2 linked regions of the Sphaerotilus microaerophilus genome follow. The protein of the gene in region 2 binds, or shares a complex with, the protein of the main gene of each other region. Links are inferred from orthologs where the notes say so. Each region holds a gene or a part of one and is shown on either strand. Other genes may lie near its edges.

The links.
Region 1: the proteins of cheY (region 2) and NGK70_RS19845 are in contact, whole or in part, in a solved structure (PDB 1A0O), measured with the Escherichia coli proteins. The link is inferred for Sphaerotilus microaerophilus from one-to-one orthologs.

Annotation. Positions count from the first base shown.
Region 1 is NZ_AP025730.1:4,646,596-4,656,810, forward strand. Bases 3,947-6,894 are described here. They hold NGK70_RS19845 (chemotaxis protein CheW), read right to left. Parts: upstream 6,561-6,894; coding sequence 4,332-6,560; downstream 3,947-4,331. Other genes in these bases: NGK70_RS19840 (methyl-accepting chemotaxis protein), read right to left, coding at 3,947-4,280; NGK70_RS19850 (response regulator), read right to left, coding at 6,700-6,894. Also shown: NGK70_RS19830 (ABC transporter permease), read left to right, coding at 1-1,832; NGK70_RS19835 (chemotaxis protein CheW), read right to left, coding at 1,852-2,400; more of NGK70_RS19840, read right to left, coding at 2,559-3,946; more of NGK70_RS19850, read right to left, coding at 6,895-7,062; NGK70_RS19855 (hypothetical protein), read right to left, coding at 7,133-7,594; NGK70_RS19860 (hybrid sensor histidine kinase/response regulator), read left to right, coding at 7,864-9,021; NGK70_RS19865 (response regulator), read left to right, coding at 9,018-9,653; imidazole glycerol phosphate synthase subunit HisF, read right to left, coding at 9,661-10,215. UniProt on the Escherichia coli protein: Involved in the transmission of sensory signals from the chemoreceptors to the flagellar motors. CheA is autophosphorylated; it can transfer its phosphate group to either CheB or CheY.
Region 2 is NZ_AP025730.1:1,596,499-1,606,686, forward strand. What follows is about bases 2,971-5,891. They hold cheY (chemotaxis response regulator CheY), read right to left. Parts: upstream 4,670-5,891; coding sequence 4,271-4,669; downstream 2,971-4,270. Other genes in these bases: NGK70_RS07050 (aminopeptidase), read left to right, coding at 2,971-3,593; NGK70_RS07055 (protein phosphatase CheZ), read right to left, coding at 3,618-4,259; motB (flagellar motor protein MotB), read right to left, coding at 4,734-5,678; motA (flagellar motor stator protein MotA), read right to left, coding at 5,730-5,891. Outside these bases: NGK70_RS07040 (M20 aminoacylase family protein), read right to left, coding at 1-305; NGK70_RS07045 (molybdopterin-containing oxidoreductase family protein), read left to right, coding at 400-2,520; more of NGK70_RS07050, read left to right, coding at 2,517-2,970; more of motA, read right to left, coding at 5,892-6,587; NGK70_RS07075 (class I SAM-dependent methyltransferase), read right to left, coding at 6,739-7,665; NGK70_RS07080 (HD-GYP domain-containing protein), read right to left, coding at 7,728-8,933; flagellar transcriptional regulator FlhC, read right to left, coding at 9,141-9,677; flagellar transcriptional regulator FlhD, read right to left, coding at 9,748-10,071. UniProt on the Escherichia coli protein: Involved in the transmission of sensory signals from the chemoreceptors to the flagellar motors.

The sequences.
Region 1 (10,215 bases), 3.1 Mb from region 2 along the record:
AGGAGGCGCTGCAGCGCGAGCGGGTACGCGGCGCGCGCGTCGAATCGCTCGACAGTGCCCGCCCGGAAATGCGCCAGACGCTGGACCGCGCCGGCCAGTTCCTGCAGCTGGTGGCCGTGCTGGCTGCGCTGCTGGCCGCCGTGGCCGTGGGCATTGCCGCGCGCGGCTTTGCGCTGCGCCACCTGGACGCCTGCGCCATGCTGCGCGTGCTCGGCCAGCCGCAGCGGCGCATCGCTGCCACCTATGCGCTGGAGCTGCTCTGGGTCGGGCTGCTCGCCAGCGCCCTGGGGGTGCTGCTGGGCCTGGTGGTGCACCAGGGCTTCGTCTGGCTGCTGGCCGGGTTGATCGACGCCCAGCTGCCGGCGCCGACTGCGTGGCCGGCGGCGCTGGGTGGTGGCGTCGGGCTGATCCTGCTGGCCGCCTTCGGTCTGCCGCCGGTGCTGCAGCTCGCCAGCGTGCCGGCGCTGCGGGTGATCCGGCGCGACCTGGGCGAGCCCCGCGCCGCCTCGCTGCTGGTGCTGGCCACCGGCATCGCCGGCTTTGCCGGACTGCTGATGCTGGCCGCTGCCGACCTGAAGCTGGGCGGCATCGCCGTGGGCGGCTTTGCCGCCGCCTGGCTGTTCTTTGCCGGCAGTGGCTGGCTGGCCGTGCACCTGCTGCGCCGCCTGGTGCCCGAGGTGGGCGCGCCACGCTGGCTGACGCTGGCCAAGCGCCAGCTGGCGGCACGCCCGGGGCTGGTCGTGCTGCAGGTCAGCGCCCTGGCGGTGGGCATGATGGCGCTCGTCCTGCTGGTGATGCTGCGCACCGATCTGGTCCGCAGCTGGCGGGCGGCGACGCCGCCGGACGCACCGGACCGCTTCGTCATCAACGTGCTGCCCGAGCAGGGCGAGGCCTTCCGCGCCACGCTGCGCGACGCGGGCGTGGCTCGCTACGACTGGTACCCGATGATCCGCGGCCGGCTGGTGGCGGTGAACGGCCGCGAGGTGAAGCTGGAGGACTACGCCGCCGACCGCGCCAAACGGCTGGTCGACCGCGAGTTCAACCTCAGCCACGATGCCGCGCTGCCGGCGCACAACCAGGTGGTGGCGGGGCGCTGGCAGGCCGACGAGGCGGACGCCCTCAGCGTCGAGGAGGGCCTGGCGCAGACCCTGGGGCTGAAGCTGGGCGACCGGCTGCGCTTCGACATCGCCGGCAGCCCGGTGGAGGGCCGTATCAGCAGCCTGCGCAAGGTGGACTGGGCCTCGATGCGGGTCAACTTCTTCGTGCTGTTCCCGCGCGCCCGGATGACGGACCTGCCGGTGACCTACATCGCGGCCTTCCGCGCGCCCGACGGTGCGGGCCAACGCGGCTTCGACGCCACGCTGGCGCGGCAGTACCCGAACATCACCAGCGTGGACGTGTCCGCGCAGATCGCCCAGGTGCAGCGGGTACTGGACCAGGTGGTGCAGGCGGTGGAGTTTCTGTTTGCCTTCACGCTGGCGGCCGGTCTGCTGGTGCTGTTCGCGGCGGTGAGCGCCAGCCGTGAGGCGCGCGCGCGCGAATTCGCGCTGCTGCGGGCGATGGGCGCGGGCAGCCGACTGCTGGCGCAGGTGCAGCGCGCGGAGCTGCTGTCGGTGGGGGCCCTGGCCGGCCTGCTGGCCAGCGCTGCCGCGATGGGCGTGGGCTGGGCACTGGCGCGCCAGGTGTTCAACTTCGACTGGAACGCGCCGCTGTGGGTGCCGCTGGCCGGCACGGCCGCCGGTGCGCTGCTGGCGCTGGGGGCCGGCTGGTGGAGCCTGCGCGAGCTGCTGCAGCGCCCGGTGGTCGAAACGCTGCGCCGCGCGGCGGACTAGCGCCGCGGGCAGGGGCGGATCAGAAGCTGGCGTCGAGCGCGCCGAGCTCGTCGCCGGTCAGCACCGACTCGATGTCCACCAGGATCAGCATGCGCTCGGCGACGTTGGCGATGCCGCGGATGTAGCGGGTGTCGACCAGGGCATTCATCGCCGGGGCAGGCTGCACCAGCGCCGCGTCGAGCTGGATCACGTCCGACACGGCATCAACCACCGCGCCGATGACCCGCCCACGCATGTTCAGCACGATGACCACGGTCATGGCGTTCAGCTCGGCGCTGTCGCAGCCCAGCTTCAGGCGCAGGTCGATGATCGGCACGATCACGCCGCGCAGGTCCACCACCCCCTTCAGGAAGGCCGGTGAGTTGGCAATGCGCGTGGGTGCCTCGTAGGAGCGGATCTCCTGCACCTTGAGGATGTCGACCCCGTACTCCTCGCCGCCCAGGCGGAAGGTGAGGAACTCACCCGCACTGGCAGCGGCACCGCGGGCGGCGTTGGCCGACTGACGACCGTAGGACGCGAGGGATTGTTCGGCGAGCGCGCTGCGCGGCCGGTCCTGGACGATGCTCATGGGGGACTCCTGTCGAACAGGGAAGGCAGTGAACGCTGGGAACGCGGTGGACGCGGGGAAGGCAGAACGGGCAGGTTCGGCCGCTGGCAGCCGGTGCGCTGGCCGAGCCCCGCAGGAGGGTTATCGGCAGGCACCGGGGATTCAGTAGGCGGCAGGATTCAGAAGGTGGTCCAGTCGTCGCCTGCCGTCGCGACCTGGGTTGCGGCGGCCTGGGTTGGCACGGCAGGCTGGGCGCGGGGAGGCTTCGGCGCGGGGGCCGCCGCCGCACGCGCTGCCTGTGCAGGGGCCGGCTGCGCACGGGCTGGCTCCGCGTGACCACCGGCCACGTGGAAGGCCGCCACGACCTCGGTCAGGCGCCGGGACTGCTCGCGCAGGCTCTCTGCCGCGGCGGCACTCTGCTCGACCAGCGCCGCGTTCTGCTGCGTCATCTGGTCGAGCTGGGTGACCGCGCCGTTGACGTGGCCCAGCTCGACGCTCTGCTCGCTCGCCGCCGAGGTGATCTCGCCGATGATGTGATTGACCCGCTGCACATCGGCAACCAAGGCACCGATGGTGGTCCCGGCAGCGTGGACCAGCCGCCCGCCACTGTCCACGGTCTCGACGCTGGCAGCGATCAGGCCCTTGATCTCGCGCGCCGCATCGGCGCTGCGCTGCGCCAGGCTGCGCACCTCGCCAGCCACCACCGCAAAGCCACGGCCCTGCTCGCCAGCACGCGCGGCTTCCACCGCCGCGTTGAGCGCCAGGATGTTGGTCTGGAAGGCGATGCTGTCGATCACGCCGATGATCTCGCCGATCTTGCGGCTGGAGCCGCTGATCTGCTCCATGTTGTCAACCACCTGGGCCATCACCTGCCCGCCCCGCTGGGCGGCCTCGGCCGCGGCGCTGGCGAGCTGGTTGGCCGCGCGGGCGGAATCCGCCGTCTGCCGCACGGTGGTGGTGAGCTGCTCCATGGAGCTGGCGGTTTGCTGCAGCGAGCCGGCCGTCTGCTCGGTACGGCTGGACAGGTCCTGGTTGCCACTGGCGATCTCGCTGCTGGCGGTGCCGATGGCCTCGGTGGTCTGGCGGATGTTGCCGACCATGCCCGCCAGCGCCCCCTGCATCTCTGCCAGCGCCGCCAGCAGGTGAGAGCACTCGTCGCGGCCGGTGACGACGATCTGGCGGGTCAGATCGCCCCGCGCAATCGCCAGCGCGGTGGCCTCGGCCCGCCTGACCGGCTCGACGATGCTGCGCGAGTTCATCAGCGTGAGTGGGGCCACCAGGATGAACGCCACCGCGAGTGCCGCGGCGAGCGACCACCAGGCCATTTGCACCGTCCGCTCCTGCACGCGGACCGCCGCAAGCGTCTCCGCATCGAGAGCCGACGCCAGGATCTCGACCTGCGCGTCCACGTCACGGACCAGATCCTTGGCAGAAGCCATCGCCTGGTTTGCCGCCGGCGCGTCGTTGAAGCCACCGATCTCGACCGCCTGAAAAACCGGCTTCGCCTTGTCGGCATACTGGGTCATCAAGCTGCTGATCTTGCGCGCCGGATCACCCCTGCCGGCCGCCTCGGCACCTTCCAATCGATGCGCACTGTCCAGGACCTGCGCGACCGCAGCCTGCCACTTCGGGCGATAGGCTCGTTGCTGCTCGGCACTGTCGTAGTTGATCAGCAAATCCTTCTCATACCGGCGCACATTTCCCAAGGCGGTACGCAGGCCCGCCAAGATCACCGTGCTGCCGTGGGTCGACTCCATGTGACGGGACGCGCCGGCCGTGACCTCATTCAGTCCCCACAGAGCCGTTCCGCCGACCAGGGCGAGAAGACAGAGCACCATCGCGATGGCGCCCAGCATGCGCAAGCGGATCGTGAACGACCGCAGCAGGTTCATCGGGCTCATGGCGTCTCCCCGGCGCAGGACGGCGACAGGGCGCCGCCTGCGAAGTCAGCGTCAGTGACGCGAGCGGCGCACCAGCGAGCCGGTGTCCAGGATCAGCGCGACGCGGCCATCGCCCATGATGGTGGCGCCGGACACATCCGTCACCTTGCGGTAGTTGGCTTCGAGGTTCTTGACCACCACCTGCTGCTGGCCGAGCAGCTCATCGACCAGCAGAGCCACGCGCCCGCCCTCGGCCTCCACCACGACCATGATCGAGGAGACCCGCTCGAAGTCGAAGCGCGGCACGTCGAACACCCGCTCCAGCTCGATCACCGGCATGTACTCCTCGCGCACCTGCACCACGCGGCCCGTGCCGCCGATGGTCTTGATGGTCTTGTCGGTGACCTGGAAGCTCTCGACCACCGAGGCCAGCGGCAGGATGTAGACCTCGTCGCCCACGCCCACGCTCATGCCGTCCATGATCGCCAGCGTCAGCGGCAGCCGCACCTTGACACTCATGCCGTAGCCTTCGGCGGAGTCGATCTCCACCGAGCCGCCCAGCGAGGTGATGTTCTTCTTCACCACGTCCATGCCCACGCCCCGGCCGGACACGTCGGTCACCACCTCCGCGGTGGAGAAGCCGGGCGCGAAGATGAGCCCCCAGACGTCCTGGTCACTCATCGAATCGGGGGCGTCCAGGCCGCGTTCGCGCGCCTTGTTCAGGAGCTTCTCGCGCGACAGACCCTTGCCGTCGTCGCGCACCTCGATGACGATCGAGCCGCCCTGGTGCGAGGCCGACAGCGTGATCGTGCCCACGTCCGGCTTGCCCTTGGCGAGGCGTTCGTCGGGCATCTCGACGCCGTGGTCGCAGGAATTGCGCACCAGGTGCGTCAGCGGGTCGGTGATCTTCTCGATCAGGCCCTTGTCCAGCTCGGTGGCCTCGCCCTGAGTGACCAGCTCCACCTTCTTGCCCAGCTTGCTGGCCAGGTCGCGCAGCATGCGGGGAAAGCGGTTGAACACCGTCGACATCGGGATCATGCGGATCGACATCACCGCTTCCTGCAGGTCGCGGGTGTTGCGGTCGAGGTCGTTCAGCCCGGCCACCAGCTGCTGGTAGACCACCGGGTCGAGGTCGCGGCTGTTTTGCGCCAGCATGGCCTGGGTGATCACCAGCTCGCCCACCAGGTTGATCAGCTGGTCGACCTTTTCCACCGCCACGCGGATGGTGGTGGAGTCGAGGCCGCCGGTGCTGGCCTTGTCATTGCGCACGGCTGGGGCGGAGCGGGCCGCCTCGGCACGTGGCGCTGGCGCGGCGACGGGCGCTGCCGGCGCCACGGCTGGCACGGGGGCCGCCGCCGGTGCCGGCGGCAGCGCCGCTGCAACCCCGTCGGACGTCATGGCCGTGGCCGGTGCGCCCGGCGCGTCGTCGAAGAAGCCATAGCCCGGATCGGCCGCGGCCTTGGCCGGCACGGCCGGGGTGGGCACGCCCGCAGCCTGGCCAACCTCCTCGGGCGGCACCCCCGGATTGCCGGGATAGAACCCGTAGCCCGGGCCGAGCGGCTGCAGCTGCACCTGCTCGCGGGCGACGTGGAAGGTGAACAGGTCGATCAGCTCGGCATCGCTGCTGGTGGTGACCACCTTGAAGCGGCGCATGCCGTCGATGGGGCGCCCCATGTCGAGCGGCTCGATGCTGCCCAGGTCCGGGATCTCCTTGAACAGCTCCTGCAGGTTGTCGGCCAGCGAGACGTCCTTGAGCGGACCGACCCGCAGTTCGAGCTCACGCCGGCCGGGCACCGCTTGTGCAGGCACCACCGCAGTCTGCGAGGCCGCCGACGGCGCCGCAGCGACGGTGGACACATCCGCTGCAGCTGGCACCTCGCCGCTGGCCAGCGAACGGATGTGGATCAGCAGCTCGGTGGTATCAACCAGCTCGCGGCCCGAGCCCTGGTGGCGCTCCAGCTGGGCGCGCAGCGCATCGCCCGCACCCAGCAGCACGTCGACCATGCGCACGTGCGGCTGCAGCTCGTGGCGGCGCAGCTTGTCCAGCAGGGTCTCCATCTCGTGGGTCAGCTCGGCCACGTCGGCAAAGCCGAAGGTGGCGGCGCCGCCCTTGATCGAGTGGGCACAGCGGAAGATGGCGTTGAGCTCCTCGTCATCCGCCGCCGCGACGTTCAGCTCCAGCAGCAGCTGCTCCATGCGCTGCAGGTTCTCGCCGGCTTCTTCGAAGAAGACCTGGTAGAACTGGCTCAGATCGATACCCGCCCCGGAGGAGGCGGAACTGTCGGACATCATGTCGGCCATGGCAAAGACCCCTTGGAATCCTGGTGAGCGGCGGGTGAGCAGGTGGCATGCAACCAGCAGGCGGCTGAAACGCTCGCGACACGGCCCCTGGCGTGCAGCCCTGCGGGCGCACTGCAGCGGGGCAGCGCGAGCAGCCGGCTCAGCGGATCACTTTCTTGATGACTTCGAGCAGCTTGGTCGGGTCGAAGGGCTTGACCAGCCAGCCGGTGGCTCCGGCAGAGCGCCCCGCCTGCTTCATCTGGTCGCTGGACTCCGTGGTCAGGATCAGGATCGGGGTGGCCTTGAACTGCGAGGTCTCGCGCAGCTTCTTGGTCAGGCTGATGCCGTCCATGCGAGGCATGTTCTGGTCGGTCAGCACCAGGTCGAAGGTGCGGCCACCGGCCTTCTCCCAGGCGTCCTGGCCATCCACCGCCTCAACGACGTTGTAGCCGGCGCTCTTGAGAGTGAAGGAAACCATCTGACGCATGGAGGCCGAGTCGTCGACAGCAAGAATTGAATGCATTGCGCTCTCCGGGGGGATTCTGATTTGCCGGGGGAATATCGGCGGCGTGGGTCGGTTGCTTGAGGCGGAACTAGAAAAGCTCGATCGAGCCGGCGTCCATCTCGTCCTGCGTCACCGGGTTGGGACGCAGCGGGGCCTGCTCGATCACCGCCTCGCCTTCGGGGTCCTGACCCATCGCCTCGCAGGCGATCTGGTCGGCGCAGGCGCGCAGGCGACGGTGGGTGTGCGCAATCAGCTGCGAGGCCATGTCCTGGAACTGCAGCGCCGTCACCGCGCCGGCCATGCTCTGCATCGCCTCGTGCAATGCGCCGGTGTCCAGATGCGGCAAGACCGCACCCTGGTGCAGCAGACGGCCCAGGTGGCCGTTGGCCGTGTAGAAATGCCCCATCAGGGCCTCGCTGGCATCGGCCAGCAGGCGCTGCAAGCGGTCGAGGTCATTGGTGGCGGTGAGCAGGTGGTCCTGCAGATCCGCCGCCACGAGCAGCGGCAGCGGCCCCGTCGGTCCTTCCTGCGGCTCATCGTTCATCTGCATGCTGGCTCCAAGGGGAGCGCCGATGCCTGCGCATCGTCCGTTCCCGTGTCTGAAAGAGCCTCTCGCCCCGGTGATTGGAGGCGTTTGGCGATTGATAGAATTTTTCGCAATGTGGCCGGGTCGTGGTGAGCGAAAGATCCGGTGATTCGCCGTTCAATTCCGGTCCATGGATCGGCGGCAGCGCGTCGGCGCCCGGAACCTGGCTGACAATCGCTCGGCCTCTTCGGAGCCGCACTCCGGTGCCCGATGCCCGACACCTCCCGCGCCCCATGCCCCGAACCCAGCCGCTGCGCCGCCTGCGCATCCTCCACCTCGAAGACTCCGAGCTCGACCACCAGCTGGTGCTCGCCCACCTGCGGCGAGGCGGTGTGGAGCCCACCATGCTGCGGGTCGACAAGGAGGGGGAATTCCTGGCACAACTGGGCCGCGGCTGGGACGCGGTGATCTCCGACTACAACCTGCCAGGCTTCTCCGGCCTGATCGCGCTGGAGCTGCTGCGCGAGCGCGATGCCCTGCTGCCCTTCATCCTCGTGTCGGGCGAAATCGGCGAGGACACCGCCGTGGAGGCGATGCGCAATGGCGCCTCCGACTACCTGCTCAAGAGCAACCTCGCCCGGCTGGTCCCGGCGCTGCTGCACGCGGTGGATGCCTGCGAAAGCCAGCGCGCGCGCCAGCGCGCCGACCAGGAGCTGGCGGTCTCGCGCAAGCGCCTGTCCGAGCTGGCCCAGCACCTGCAGACCAGCATCGAGATGGAGCGCGCCGCCATCGCCCGCGAGATCCACGACGACGTCGGCGGCTCGCTCACCGCGGTGAAGTTCGACCTCGCCTGGCTGGCCCGCCACGCCGAAACGCCCGCCGCCCGCGAGCGAGCGCTACAGGCGCTGGAAACCATCCGCCATGCCATCGAGGCCAGCCAGCGCATCATGCACAACCTGCGCCCGGCGATCCTGGAGCAGGGATTGGTGGCGGCCCTGCAGTGGATGACCTCGCGCTTCGAGCGCCGCAGCGGCATCGCCTGCGTCTTCCGCTCCAGCCACGAGCACCTGCGCCTGCCGCCGGGCGTGCCGCTGGTGGCCTACCGCACCGCGCAGGAGGCCCTCACCAACATCTCCAAGCACGCCAACGCCAGCCGGGTGGAGGTGGACCTCACCGTGGCCGCAGGCGTGCTCTCGATGGAGATCAGCGACAACGGCCGCGGGCTGGGCCGCGGCGACCTGGGCAAGGAGCGCTCCTTCGGCATCCGCGGACTGCACGAGCGGGCCGACACGGTGGGCGGCTGGATCGACCTGTCGAGCACGCCCACGGGCACGACGCTGATCCTGTCGGTACCGCTGGCCGGCCCTGCGACCCGCGCCGGCACGCTCGACGCCGAACCGACCGCTGCGCTGACCAGCGAGCACGATCCATCGACCTGGGGGGAACTATGACCACACGCGTGATCCTCTGCGACGACCACGCCCTGATCCGGCGCGGCATCCGCGACACCCTGGCCGAACAGCCCGATCTCGAAGTGGTGGGCGAGGCCGGAGAGTACGGCGAGCTGCGCGCCCTGCTGCGCCGGCAGGGCTGCGACGTGCTGGTGCTCGACATCAACCTGCCCGGGCGCAGCGGCCTGGACGTGCTGCACACCCTCAAGGAGGAGGGCTCGCCCATCCGCGTGCTGGTCGTCTCCATGTACCCCGAGGACCAGTACGCCCTGCGCGCGCTGCGTGCTGGCGCCTTCGGCTACGTCAACAAGGGGGGCGACCCGGCGCAGATCGTCGCCGCGGTGCGCATGGTGGCTCAGGGCCGCAAGTACATCACCGCCGAGATGGCGCAGATGCTGGTCGAGAACCTCACCGCGCCCACCGCCGAGGCCGCGCACGACAAGCTCTCCGACCGCGAGTTGCAGACCCTGACGATGATCGCCTCGGGCAAGCGCCTGGCCGACATCGCCGAGGAACTCAGCCTCAGCCCCAAGACCGTGAGCGTCTACCGCGCCCGCGTGCTGGAGAAGCTCGGGCTGGCGAACAACTCCGAGCTCACCGTCTACGCGATCCGCAATGGCTTGGTGAGCTAGCCTGCGGTCACAGCCGTACCGGGATCCCGCGCGCGGCCATCACCTGCTTGGCTTCGAGCACGGTGTGCTCGCCGTAGTGGAAGATGCTGGCAGCCAGCACCGCATCCGCGCCACCCTGCTGAACGCCGTCGGCCAGGTGATCGAGGGTGCCGACGCCGCCTGACGCAATCACCGGTACCGGCACGGCATCGGCCACGGCACGGGTGAGTGCGAGGTCGAAGCCGATGCGGGTGCCGTCACGGTCCATGCTGGTGAGCAGGATTTCGCCGGCGCCCATCTGGGCCATCTGCGTGGCCCAGGCCACCGCGTCCAGGTGCATGTTCTTGCGCCCGCCGTGGGTGTAGACGTCCCAGCCCGGTCCCTTGGTCGCCAGATCCTCGCCGACGCGGCGCTTGGCGTCGATGGCCACGACGATGCACTGGGCGCCGTATTTGTCCGACGCGTCGCGGATCACCTGCGGGTTGGCCACCGCAGCGGAGTTGAAGCTGACCTTGTCGGCCCCGGCGTTGAGCAGGCGCCGCACGTCTTCCACCGTGCGCACGCCGCCGCCCACCGTCAGCGG
Region 2 (10,188 bases):
ATGCGGCCCGGGTGCCGGCTGGCGTGGGGGAAGTGGTTGTGCTCGGTCATCGGCAGCGCGTCCATGTCGGCGCGCAGGCCGATGGCGCGCGGCGAGCTGCCATGCCGGATCACGCCGACCAGCCCGGTGCGGCCCAGACCGCGGTGGACTTCGATGCCCCAGGCGGCGAGCTGACTGGCCACCAGGTCCGAGGTGCGCACCTCTTCGAAGCACAGCTCCGGGTGGGCGTGGATGTCGCGGCGGATCGCGGTCAGCAGGTCGGTGTCGACAGCGAGGGCGCTGGCAGAGGCGGGCAGCGTGGACATGGGGCGGGCGGCAGGCGCGTTGAAGGAGGACAGCGAATCCATCTTATCGCCGGGCCCGGACCCGCGCTGCAGGAGCCCATGCCATCATCTCGGCATGAGTGCCAACCCTGCCCCCGCCCATGCCCCTGACGGCGATGCCGCTGCCACCGTGTCGGTGGTGCACGCCGCCTGCCCGCACGACTGCCCCGACACCTGTGCGATCCGCGTCACGGTGCAGGGCGGGCGGGTGATCCGGCTGCAGGGCGACCCGGACCACCCGCCCACGCACGGCGCGCTGTGCACCAAGGTGTCGCGCTACATGGAGCGCATCGAGCACCCGGAGCGTGTGCTGACGCCGCTCAAACGGGTCGGGCCAAAGGGGCGGGGCGAGTTCGTGCCGGTCAGCTGGGACGAGGCGCTGGACGACATCGCCGCACGGCTGCGGGCCATCGCGGCGCGCGATCCGCAGGCCATCCAGCCCTACAGCTATGCCGGCACGATGGGCTTCGTGCAGGGCGAGGGCATGGCCGCGCGGTTCTGGAACCGCCTGGGCGCGTCGCAGCTGCACCGCAGCATCTGCGCCGAGGCCGGCGCGACCGGGCTGGCGATGACCTACGGTTCCACCGTGGGCATGCACCTGCAGCACTTTGCCGAGAGCCGGTTGATCCTGATCTGGGGCAGCAACCCGATCACCTCCAGCGTGCACTTCTGGACCTTTGCGCAGGCGGCCAAGCGCGCGGGCGCGAAGCTGATCGCGATCGATCCACGCCGCACCGAGACCGCCGAGAAGTGCCACCAGCACATTGCATTGCGCCCGGGCAGCGATGGCGCCCTGGCGCTGGGTCTGATGCACGAGCTGATCGTGAACGACTGGCTCGACCACGACTACCTGGCCCGCCACGTCGAAGGCTGGCCCGAGCTGCGCGAGCGTGCGCTGCAGTGGCCGCCCGAGCGCGCCGCACAGGTCTGCGGCCTCACGCCCGACGAGGTGCGGGGCCTCGCGCAGGACTACGGCACGACGGCACCGGCGGCCATCCGCCTGAACTACGGCATGCAGCGGGTGCACGGCGGGGGCAACGCGGTGCGACTGATCGCGCTGCTGCCCTGCCTGGTCGGGGCCTGGCGGCACCGGGCCGGCGGGCTGCTGCTCTCGGCCTCGGGCTGGAACAAGCCGGTGCGCAACCCGGCCTTCCACCAGCCCCACCTGCTGGCGGGGCGGCGAGTGCGCACCATCAACATGGCCACCATCGGCGACGCCCTGCTGGCGCAGCCGGGCGAGGCGGTGCTGGACGGGGGGCCGCGCATCGAGGCGCTGGTGGTCTACAACAGCAACCCGGTGGCGATCGCGCCCGAGTCGGCCCGGGTGGCCGCCGGCTTCGCCCGTGAGGACCTGTTCACCGTGGTACTGGAGCACTTCCTGACCGACACCGCCGACCATGCCGACTACGTGCTGCCTGCCACCATGCAGCTCGAGCATGTGGATGTGCACGCCAGCTACGGCCACACCTGGCTGCTCGCCAACCAGCCGTCTCTGGCCCCGCGTGGCCAGGCCCGGCCGAACGCCCAGGTGTTCCGCGAGCTGGCCACGCGGCTGGGCTTCGACGAGCCCGGCTTTGCCGACGACGACATGGCGCTGGCGCGCCAGGCCTTTGGCGACGCGGTGGACTTCGACCGCCTCTGGCGCGACGGCTGGGTCCAACTGCCGCTGCCCGAGGCGCCGTTTGCCGAGGGCGGCTTCCCGACCGCGAGCGGCCGGGCGCGTGCCTGCGGGCCGGACCTGCCGCTGCCTGACCATGTGCCCAACCACGAGTGCGCCGAGACCAACCCGGTGTTGGCAGCGCGCTATCCGCTGGCGATGATCTCGCCGCCGGCGCGGCATTTCCTGAACTCCACCTTCGTCAATGTGGCCAGCCTGCAGGCCACCGAGCGGGAGCCGGTGTTGGAGATCTGTGCGGCCGATGCCGCGGCGCGCGGGCTCGTCGATGGCGGCGTGGTGCGGGTCTTCAATGACCGGGGCAGCTACCACTGCGTCGCGCGGGTGAGCGCGCGCGCCCGCCGCGGGGTGGTCAACGGGCTGGGGGTCTGGTGGCGCAAGCTGGGCCTGCGTGGCAGCAATGTCAACGAGCTGACCCACCAGCGCCTCACCGACCTGGGCGAGGCCCCCTGCTTCTACGACTGCCTGGTGGAGGTCGAGCGGGCCGATGCCGAGTTGGCACCGCAGGCCGCAGGGGCATGAAGCCGCGCACGCGCCTCGCCGCCCTGGCCCTGCTGCTCGGTCTGGCGGCGGCCTGCATCGGCCTGGGCGGCTGTGCGCATGTCAGCTACTACTGGCAATCCGCCAGCGGCCACCTGGAGCTGCTCAACGCCGCGCGGCCGGTGGATCACTGGCTGGCCGACCCGGCCACGCCGCCCGAGCTGCGCGAGCGCCTGCAGCTCAGCCAATCGCTGCGCGACTACGCCTCGCGCGAGCTGGCGCTGCCGGACAACGCCAGCTACCGCCGCTACGCCGACCTGAAGCGCCCCGCCGCGGTGTGGAACGTGGTGGCCACGCGGGAGCTGTCGCTGGAGCTGAAGGGCTGGTGCCACCCGGTGGTCGGCTGCGTTGGCTACCGCGGCTATTTCGATCGCGGCGAGGCCGATGCGCTGGCGAAGCAGCTGCAGGCCGAGGGCTGGGAAACCTACGTCTACGCGGTGCCGGCCTACTCGACGCTGGGCAAGCTGCCGGGGCGCTGGTTTGCCGACCCGCTGCTCAATACCTTCATCCGCGGCTCCGATGTCGATCTGGCGCGGCTGATCTTCCACGAGCTGAGCCACCAGGTGGCCTATGCCGAGGACGACACGGTGTTCAACGAGTCCTACGCCACGGCGGTGGAGCGCATGGGCAGCGCGCAGTGGCTGCGCGGCAGCGCGCGGGAGGCCCTGGCGGTGGAGGCCGAGAAGCAGGATGGGCGGCGCGATGATTTCCGCGCTCTCACGCTGCGTACCCGTGCCGAGTTGGTGCGGCTGTACGGCAGTTCATCCACCGACGACGAAAAGCGCCGCGGCAAGGCAGCGATCCTGGCCGGGATGCGCACCGCCCATGCCGAACTGAAGGCCGGGCGCTGGGCCGGCTACGGTGGCTACGACCGCTGGTTCGAGGCGGCTGGCAACCCGCAGCTCGCGATCCTGGGGGCCTACAACGAGCGGGTCGGCGAGTTCGAGCGGCTGTTCGAGCGCAGCGGGCGGGACTGGCCGCGCTTCCACTCGGAGGTGAAACGGCTGGCCGAGCTGCCGAAGGCAACGCGCGACGCTGCGCTGGCGCTGCCCTGACCCTGTCTTGCCGCTTGCTGGGGGCTAGAACCCCAGGCTGGCCAGCAGGTCGTCGACCTCGCCCTGGTCCTGCACCACGTCGGTGCGGCCGGTGGCGTCCACCACGGGGCCGTGCAGCACGGTGGGGTCGACCTTGTCGCGCTGCTCGGGCGGCACCACCTGCACGAGCAGCTTGACCAGATTGGTCTCCAGTTCGTTGGCCAGGTTCACCACCTTGGACACCACCTGGCCGGTCAGGTCGTGGAAGTCCTGGGCCAGCATGATGTCGGTCAGGTGCTGGTCGATGCGCGCGGTGGCCGCCTCGATGTCGTGCACGAAATTCAGCACCGCACCGCTGGCCACTGCCTTGACGGGGTCACGTACCAGCGCCTCGCCCATCGCACGGGTCTGCTTTGCGATGTTGTGGTGTTCGAACTTGGCCTGGTCGACCGAGTTCAGCACCTTGTCGGCGGCCTCGCTGGTCTTGCGCACGATGTAGTTCAGGCGACTGCGAGCGTCAGGCAGGCCTTCGGTGGCGACCTTGAGCTGGGGCATCACCCCCAGTTGCTGCATGGTGTCGTGCAGCAGGCGGGTGATGGCACCGATCTGCAGGAACACGGTTTCCGGTGTGCCGGGTTGTTCGGCGCAGACGGTGACGGTCGCGGTGGCAAGTGCTTCGGCGGTCATCGTGTTCTCCCTCAGGCGGTGGCGCCGAGCTTCTGCATGATCTTGGTGACCTTCTCCTCCAGCGTTGCCTTGGTGAAGGGCTTGACGATGTAGCCGGCCGCACCGCTCTGGGCGGCGAGCACGATGTCTTCCTTGCGCGCTTCGGCGGTGACCATCAACACGGGGAGATGGCGCAGCGTCTCGTCGGCCTTGATCGCCTTGAGCAGGTCAAAGCCGGTCATGTTGGGCATGTTGATGTCGCTGACAACGAAGTCGAAGCGGCCGCTGCGCAGCATGTTCAGCGCCACGGCGCCGTCTTCGGCTTCCTCGACGTTGTTGCAGCCCATTTCCTTGAGCAGGCCGCGCACGATGCGGCGCATGGTCGAGAAGTCGTCGACGACCAGGAACTTGAGGTCGGTAGAGGCGGTCATGTGCGCTCCTTGGGGATCTGGATGCGGGCGGGTCGCAGGGACGGGTCGAAGATTGACCCCGTGTTTATCGGTTTGGCGGCGCAGAACTTGAAATTTCTGCGGGCGCACTGGCGGCGTCTTCCTCGGGCAGCGGGGCGTCGCCGGACTGGAAGAACCGCTCCTCGGCGTCACGGGTCATCACGATGATGCTGATGCGCCGGTTGATGGGGTGCAGCGGGTCCTGGCGGTCAAAGGGCACGCTGGCGGCCAGCCCCTGCACGCGCAGGATGCGCGCATCGTCCAGCCCGCCGGCCAGCAGTTCACGGCGCGAGCTGTTGGCGCGGTCGGACGACAGCTCCCAGTTGCTGTAGCCCAGGCCCGAACCCATCGGCTTGGCGTCGGTGTGCCCCTCCAGCGTCAGGCGGTTGGGTACTTCGGTGAGCACCGAGCCGATGGCGCGCAGGATCTCGCGCATGTAGGGCTGCACCTCGGCCGAGCCGCTGTCGAACATCGGCCGCTTCTGGTCGTCCACGATCTGGATGCGCAGGCCCTCGCGGGTCATGTCCAGGCGCACCTGTGACTTGAACTCGGCCAGCTTGGGCGAGTTGGCGATGACCTCGGCCATCTTCTCCTTCAGCTCGCTCAGCCTCGCCTGTTCGGCCTTACGCTGCTCGGCTTTCAGGGCCTTGAGGTTGTAGGTCTTGTGCTTGGCCTCGACGTCGCCCTTTTTCACCTGACCGCCCTGTCGGGTGAGGTCGGTGCCGCCGCCCCTGAGCAGCGAGGAGGCGTCGCCGGCACCGGAGCCGCCACCCATCAGCGCGACCTTCAGGGGGGACTGGAAGTAGTCCGCGATGCCCTTCTTGTCGCCCTCGGTGGTCGAGCCCAGCAGCCACATCAGCAGGAAGAAGGCCATCATCGCCGTCACAAAGTCGGCGTAGGCGATCTTCCACGCGCCGCCGTGCGCCGCGTGGCCGGCCTTCTTGACCCTCTTGACGATGATCGGTTGCAGCTTCTTGGCATCACCGGCCATGGCAGGCTCCTGGGATGCGCGCAGGCACCAGGGTTGGTGTCAGCTCGGGCATCACTTCTTCTTCAGGTGCGATTCCAGCTCAGTGAAGCTGGGGCGATCGCCGGAATAGAGCACCTTGCGGCCGAACTCGATCGCGATCTGCGGTGCGTAGCCCTGCATCGAGGCCAGCAGCGTGCTCTTGATGCACTGCAGTTCCTTGCCGGCGTCCTCGACCTTCTGCTCCAGCAGGCCGCCCAGCGGCTCGACGAAGCCATAGGCCAGCAAGATGCCCAGGAACGTGCCCACCAGCGCCGAGCCGATCATGCCGCCCAGCACCGCCGGTGGCTGGCCCACCGAACCCATGGTGTTCACCACGCCCAGCACCGCAGCCACGATGCCGAAGGCGGGCAGGCCACCGGCCAGCCGCGCGATGGCGGCCACCGCGGCGTGCTCCTCCTGGTGATGGGTGTCGATCTCCTGGTCCATCAGGCTCTCGATCTCATGGGCATTCAGGTTGCCCGACACCATCATGCGCAGGTAGTCGGTGATGAACTCGGTCACGTGGTGGTCATTGCCCACCGCCGGGTACTTCTGGAAGATGGCCGAGCTGTGCGGGTCCTCGACGTCCTTTTCGATGGACATCAGGCCCTCCTTGCGCACCTTCTGCAGCAGGTCGTACATGAGCGACAGCAGCTCCATGTAGCGGGCCTTGTTGAACTTGCTGCCCTTGAAGCAGCGGCCCAGGCCGGCCATCGAGGCCTTCACCACCTTCATCTGGTTGTTGGCCAGGAAGGCGCCGGCGGCGGCGCCGAAGATGGTGATCATCTCGAAGGGCAGTGCCTTCAGGATCACGCTGATGTTGCCGCCGTGCACGATGTACACGCCGAAGATGCAGCCCAGGGCCACGAGCCAGCCGACGATGACGAACATGGGGTGCTTTCCGGATCAGGGGGCCGCCGGCGTCACGAGGGGCCGGGTCGGCAGATGAAGTCTGTTTTGCATATCGGAGGGCCGCCCTGGTGACTTGAGATGGCGGAAAGTGAAAAATCTCTCGCCGTCGTTGCGGGGCTGCAGAGGCGGGTCAGCCGCGGCGCGGTGCCGGGCCGATCGCGTAGACCCACACCGGGCGTGCGTCCTCGCGCTGCAGCACGGCATGCAGGCGCAGCCCGGGGGCCTTGAATTCCAGGCTCACCAGCCAGCTGCCCGGGCGCATTTCCTGGCGGGCCTTGGCGGCGGCATGCGCCATGCTTTCGGGGCGCTGGAACAGGTAGACCATGTCGTGGCCACTCCAGCTCTGTGCCCACATGTCGCCGCGCCGGATGTGGGCCCAGCGGCAGCGCAGCGAGGCCAGCCAGCGCAGCGGCCAGCTCCACTCGACGCCTTGCAGCTGCGCGCTCGGGTAGGCCCGGCGCAGGGCCTGCAGGCCGTGGCCCAGGCCGCAACCGGCATCGAGGATGCGTGCCCGAGCGGGCAGCGGGGCGATGTCGGCCAGCCCTTCCAGGGCGTCAGAGGGGGTGGGAAAGAACGGTGCGTCGTGCCAGGCTCGCAGCGGGTAGGCCAGCAGGAACAGCGCCAGTGGCACCAGCCAAGCCCAGGCGGGCAACTCGCCGAGCACGCCGCCTGCGGCGACCGTGCTCCCCAGCCCCGCCGCGGGCACGGCCAGGCCGTGCAGCAGGGCATGCAGCCCCCAAGAGAGTGGGAAGCCGACCGCGACGATCCAGCCCCGCCAGCGTGAATGACCTGCCAGGCCCGTGCCCAGCCCCGCCGTCCCACCCAGCAGCAGCGCCGCAGCCATCGCAGCGGCGGTTGCCACGCCCAGTTGCTGCAGGGTCGTGAAGAGGCCCCAGGCTGTGGCCCAGGTGAGCAGCGCCGGCAGTGGCCAACGCAGCCGCGCGCAGGCACTGCGCAGGGGGCTGTCGTTGGCGGCGGCTGCCGTGGAGTCTCCTGTCCGGGTCAGGCGGGCACCCGGGCGCAGGGGAGAGACCGTGGGAATGGATTGGCGGGACATGGCGTTTGCCGCGGGGTCAGGGGGCAACGGGCCGGTTCCGGGCCAAGACTGGCCGGGACCGTTCAGAGCAGGGCCAGCAGCTGCTCGTGCTGCAGGCGAACCTTGATGCTGTCGACGGCAGCCACGCCGACAACGGCGCGCGCCGCGCTGGAGGTATCACGCAGCACCGGCGCACTGAGCGCCAGCCCGCTGGTGCCAACCAGCACTGCCACGAGGGGCTCGTTGGCGCGTTGGCCACGCTTCATCACCACACCGACCTCGCCGTTGGCGAGCTGCACGTAGCTGCCCGGCGGGTACATGCCCAGGGCCTTGAGGATGGCGGCGCCCAGCTCATCGGGCTGGCCATCGGCGCCCACGCAGGCGCTGCGGGCGGCGGCCAGCGGCGACATGGGCAGGCGCGAACTGCGGCGGCTGATCTTGGCAGTGAAGCGGTCGACGGTGTACAGCAGCCGGGCCAGCCGGCTGGCGGCGTCCAGCGTCTTGAGCGGGCGTTCGAGCAGGCTGGTGTCGTGGTGCAGTCGCACGATCTTCAGCCAGCGCGCGTCCGTGACGCCAGCGCCGGCCAGCAGTGTCGAGCCCCGCAGGCCGTGCCCCACGATGCGCTCGCGCTGGTCGGGCGACAGCGGCAGGCGCTGCTTGGCCAGGTTGTCCTGCAGCACCGTCATGGCCACGTTCATCGTCAGGGCGGCGCCCACCAGGCTGTCGATCTCCTCGGCCGGCCAGCCGAGCACCGTGCCGACGCGCTCGCAGATCAGCGCGCACAGCATCGCGTGCTGGCTGCTGTATTGCTCGCAGGAATGCAGGGCGTGTTGCACCAGCAGGTACAGCGGTGCATGCGCCGAGCGTTGCTCCAGCGCCCGCGCCTGGGCCAGGCTGGCCTGCACCGTTTCCAGCCAGCCGCTCTGGGTACCGGCCGTGCGCAGTGCGCCTGCCAGACTCTGCATCAGCATGTGCCAGGTGTCGGTGAGGCTGTCCTGGCGCTGGCGCGCCGGGTCTTCGCGATCGCGCCGCAGGTTGGCCACCGCGATGTGCTGCAGCGAGGCATTGGTGCGGATCAGGCTGCCGACCGTGCTCTTGAAGCTTGATCGCCAGCGGTACGACTCGTCCTCGTCGACGAACAGGTGCTTGGCCTGCAGCAGCGCGAGCTTGCTCTGGTCCTGGATCACGCCGCGCGCGGGCAGCAGCAGCATGCCGTTGGCGTCATAGACCCCGAACGGCAGGGGATCCCGCAAACGCAGGTGCTCCGGTGACAAGGGGATGTACGCCATGGTCGTCATTGCCAGCATGCGCGGGGTGCGCGCCAGAAGTCTGGGAGAACTATCGACCCTCTGCCGGTTTGCCTTGAGACGGAAAAGGGGGGAGAAAAGGCAACGGCGGCAGGGTTGGCAGAAGTGGCAGAAAAAAACGGGTCTGCTTGGCAGACCCGTTCAAAAGCACCTCAGAGGTGCCAGGAGGAAGCGTTCGAGCCAGTCACGTCAATGCAGTTGGAGCGCGCCGCTGGCCTTGCCCTTGCCGGCCCGTGCCGGGGGGTTGCACAGGCCGCACACGAAGTGCTTGGCGATCTCATGGGGGTGGGTCACGAAATGGCCGCCGCACTTGGAGCACTTGGTCATGGTCAGCATGCCGTTGTCCACGAACTTCACCAGGCGCCAGGCGCGCGTCACCGACAGCAGCGGCTCCAGGCCCTGGGCCTGCGTCTGCTCCAGGTAGAGCTGGTAGGCCTTGATGACGGTGTCGATCTCGTCCATCTCGGCCACCTTGTTCAGGTACTCATGCGTGTTCAGGAACAGGCTGGCATGGATGTTGGGCTGCCAGGTCATGAACCAGTCGGTGGAGAAGGGCAGCTGGCCCTTGCTTGGCGACTTGCCGGCGACTTCCTTGTACAGGCGCAGCAGGCGCTCGTACGAGAGGTCGGTTTCCGATTCCAGCACCTGCAGGCGGGCACCCAGCTTGATGAGCGTGACGGCGCGGTCGATCTGCTTGGCTTCGGTCAGGATGCTCTTGGTGCGCATGGTGTGTTCCCCCGGGTGTCTGGTGTGCGTGGCGTTCGGTCGGCTGGGCGGTGCGGCGTGCGGGCCTGGATCAGGCGGCTTCGCGATGGCGCCCGGCCATCAGGATGCTGGCGTGCAGGCGAGAGACGCTGTCGTTGGCGGCGCTCTTGCCGTGGTTGGTCAGCAGGTTCCACACCAGATCGTCGTCACAGCGCATGCGGCACAGCAGCGTGTTGCCGGAGGCAATCTTCATCATCTGGGCGGGCGACAGCATTTCCAGCAGGGTGGCGGTCTCTTCCGAAATGCCCAGGCGGAACAGGGCCTGCTCGCGGTCGGAGCGGATCAGGCTCTGCGCCAGCATCATGTACGACAGGTTGGCTTCGCGGATTTCGGAGAGGATCTGTTCGGTGTTCATGACGGGCTCCTTGCTTGGGGTGTCTGCCTCGTTGCCTTGGCAGCGGTTCGGTATCAACGTGAGATGAATTGTGAAGATACGAACTGGCTTGCAACATCAGCCCACTTCCACAGCTTG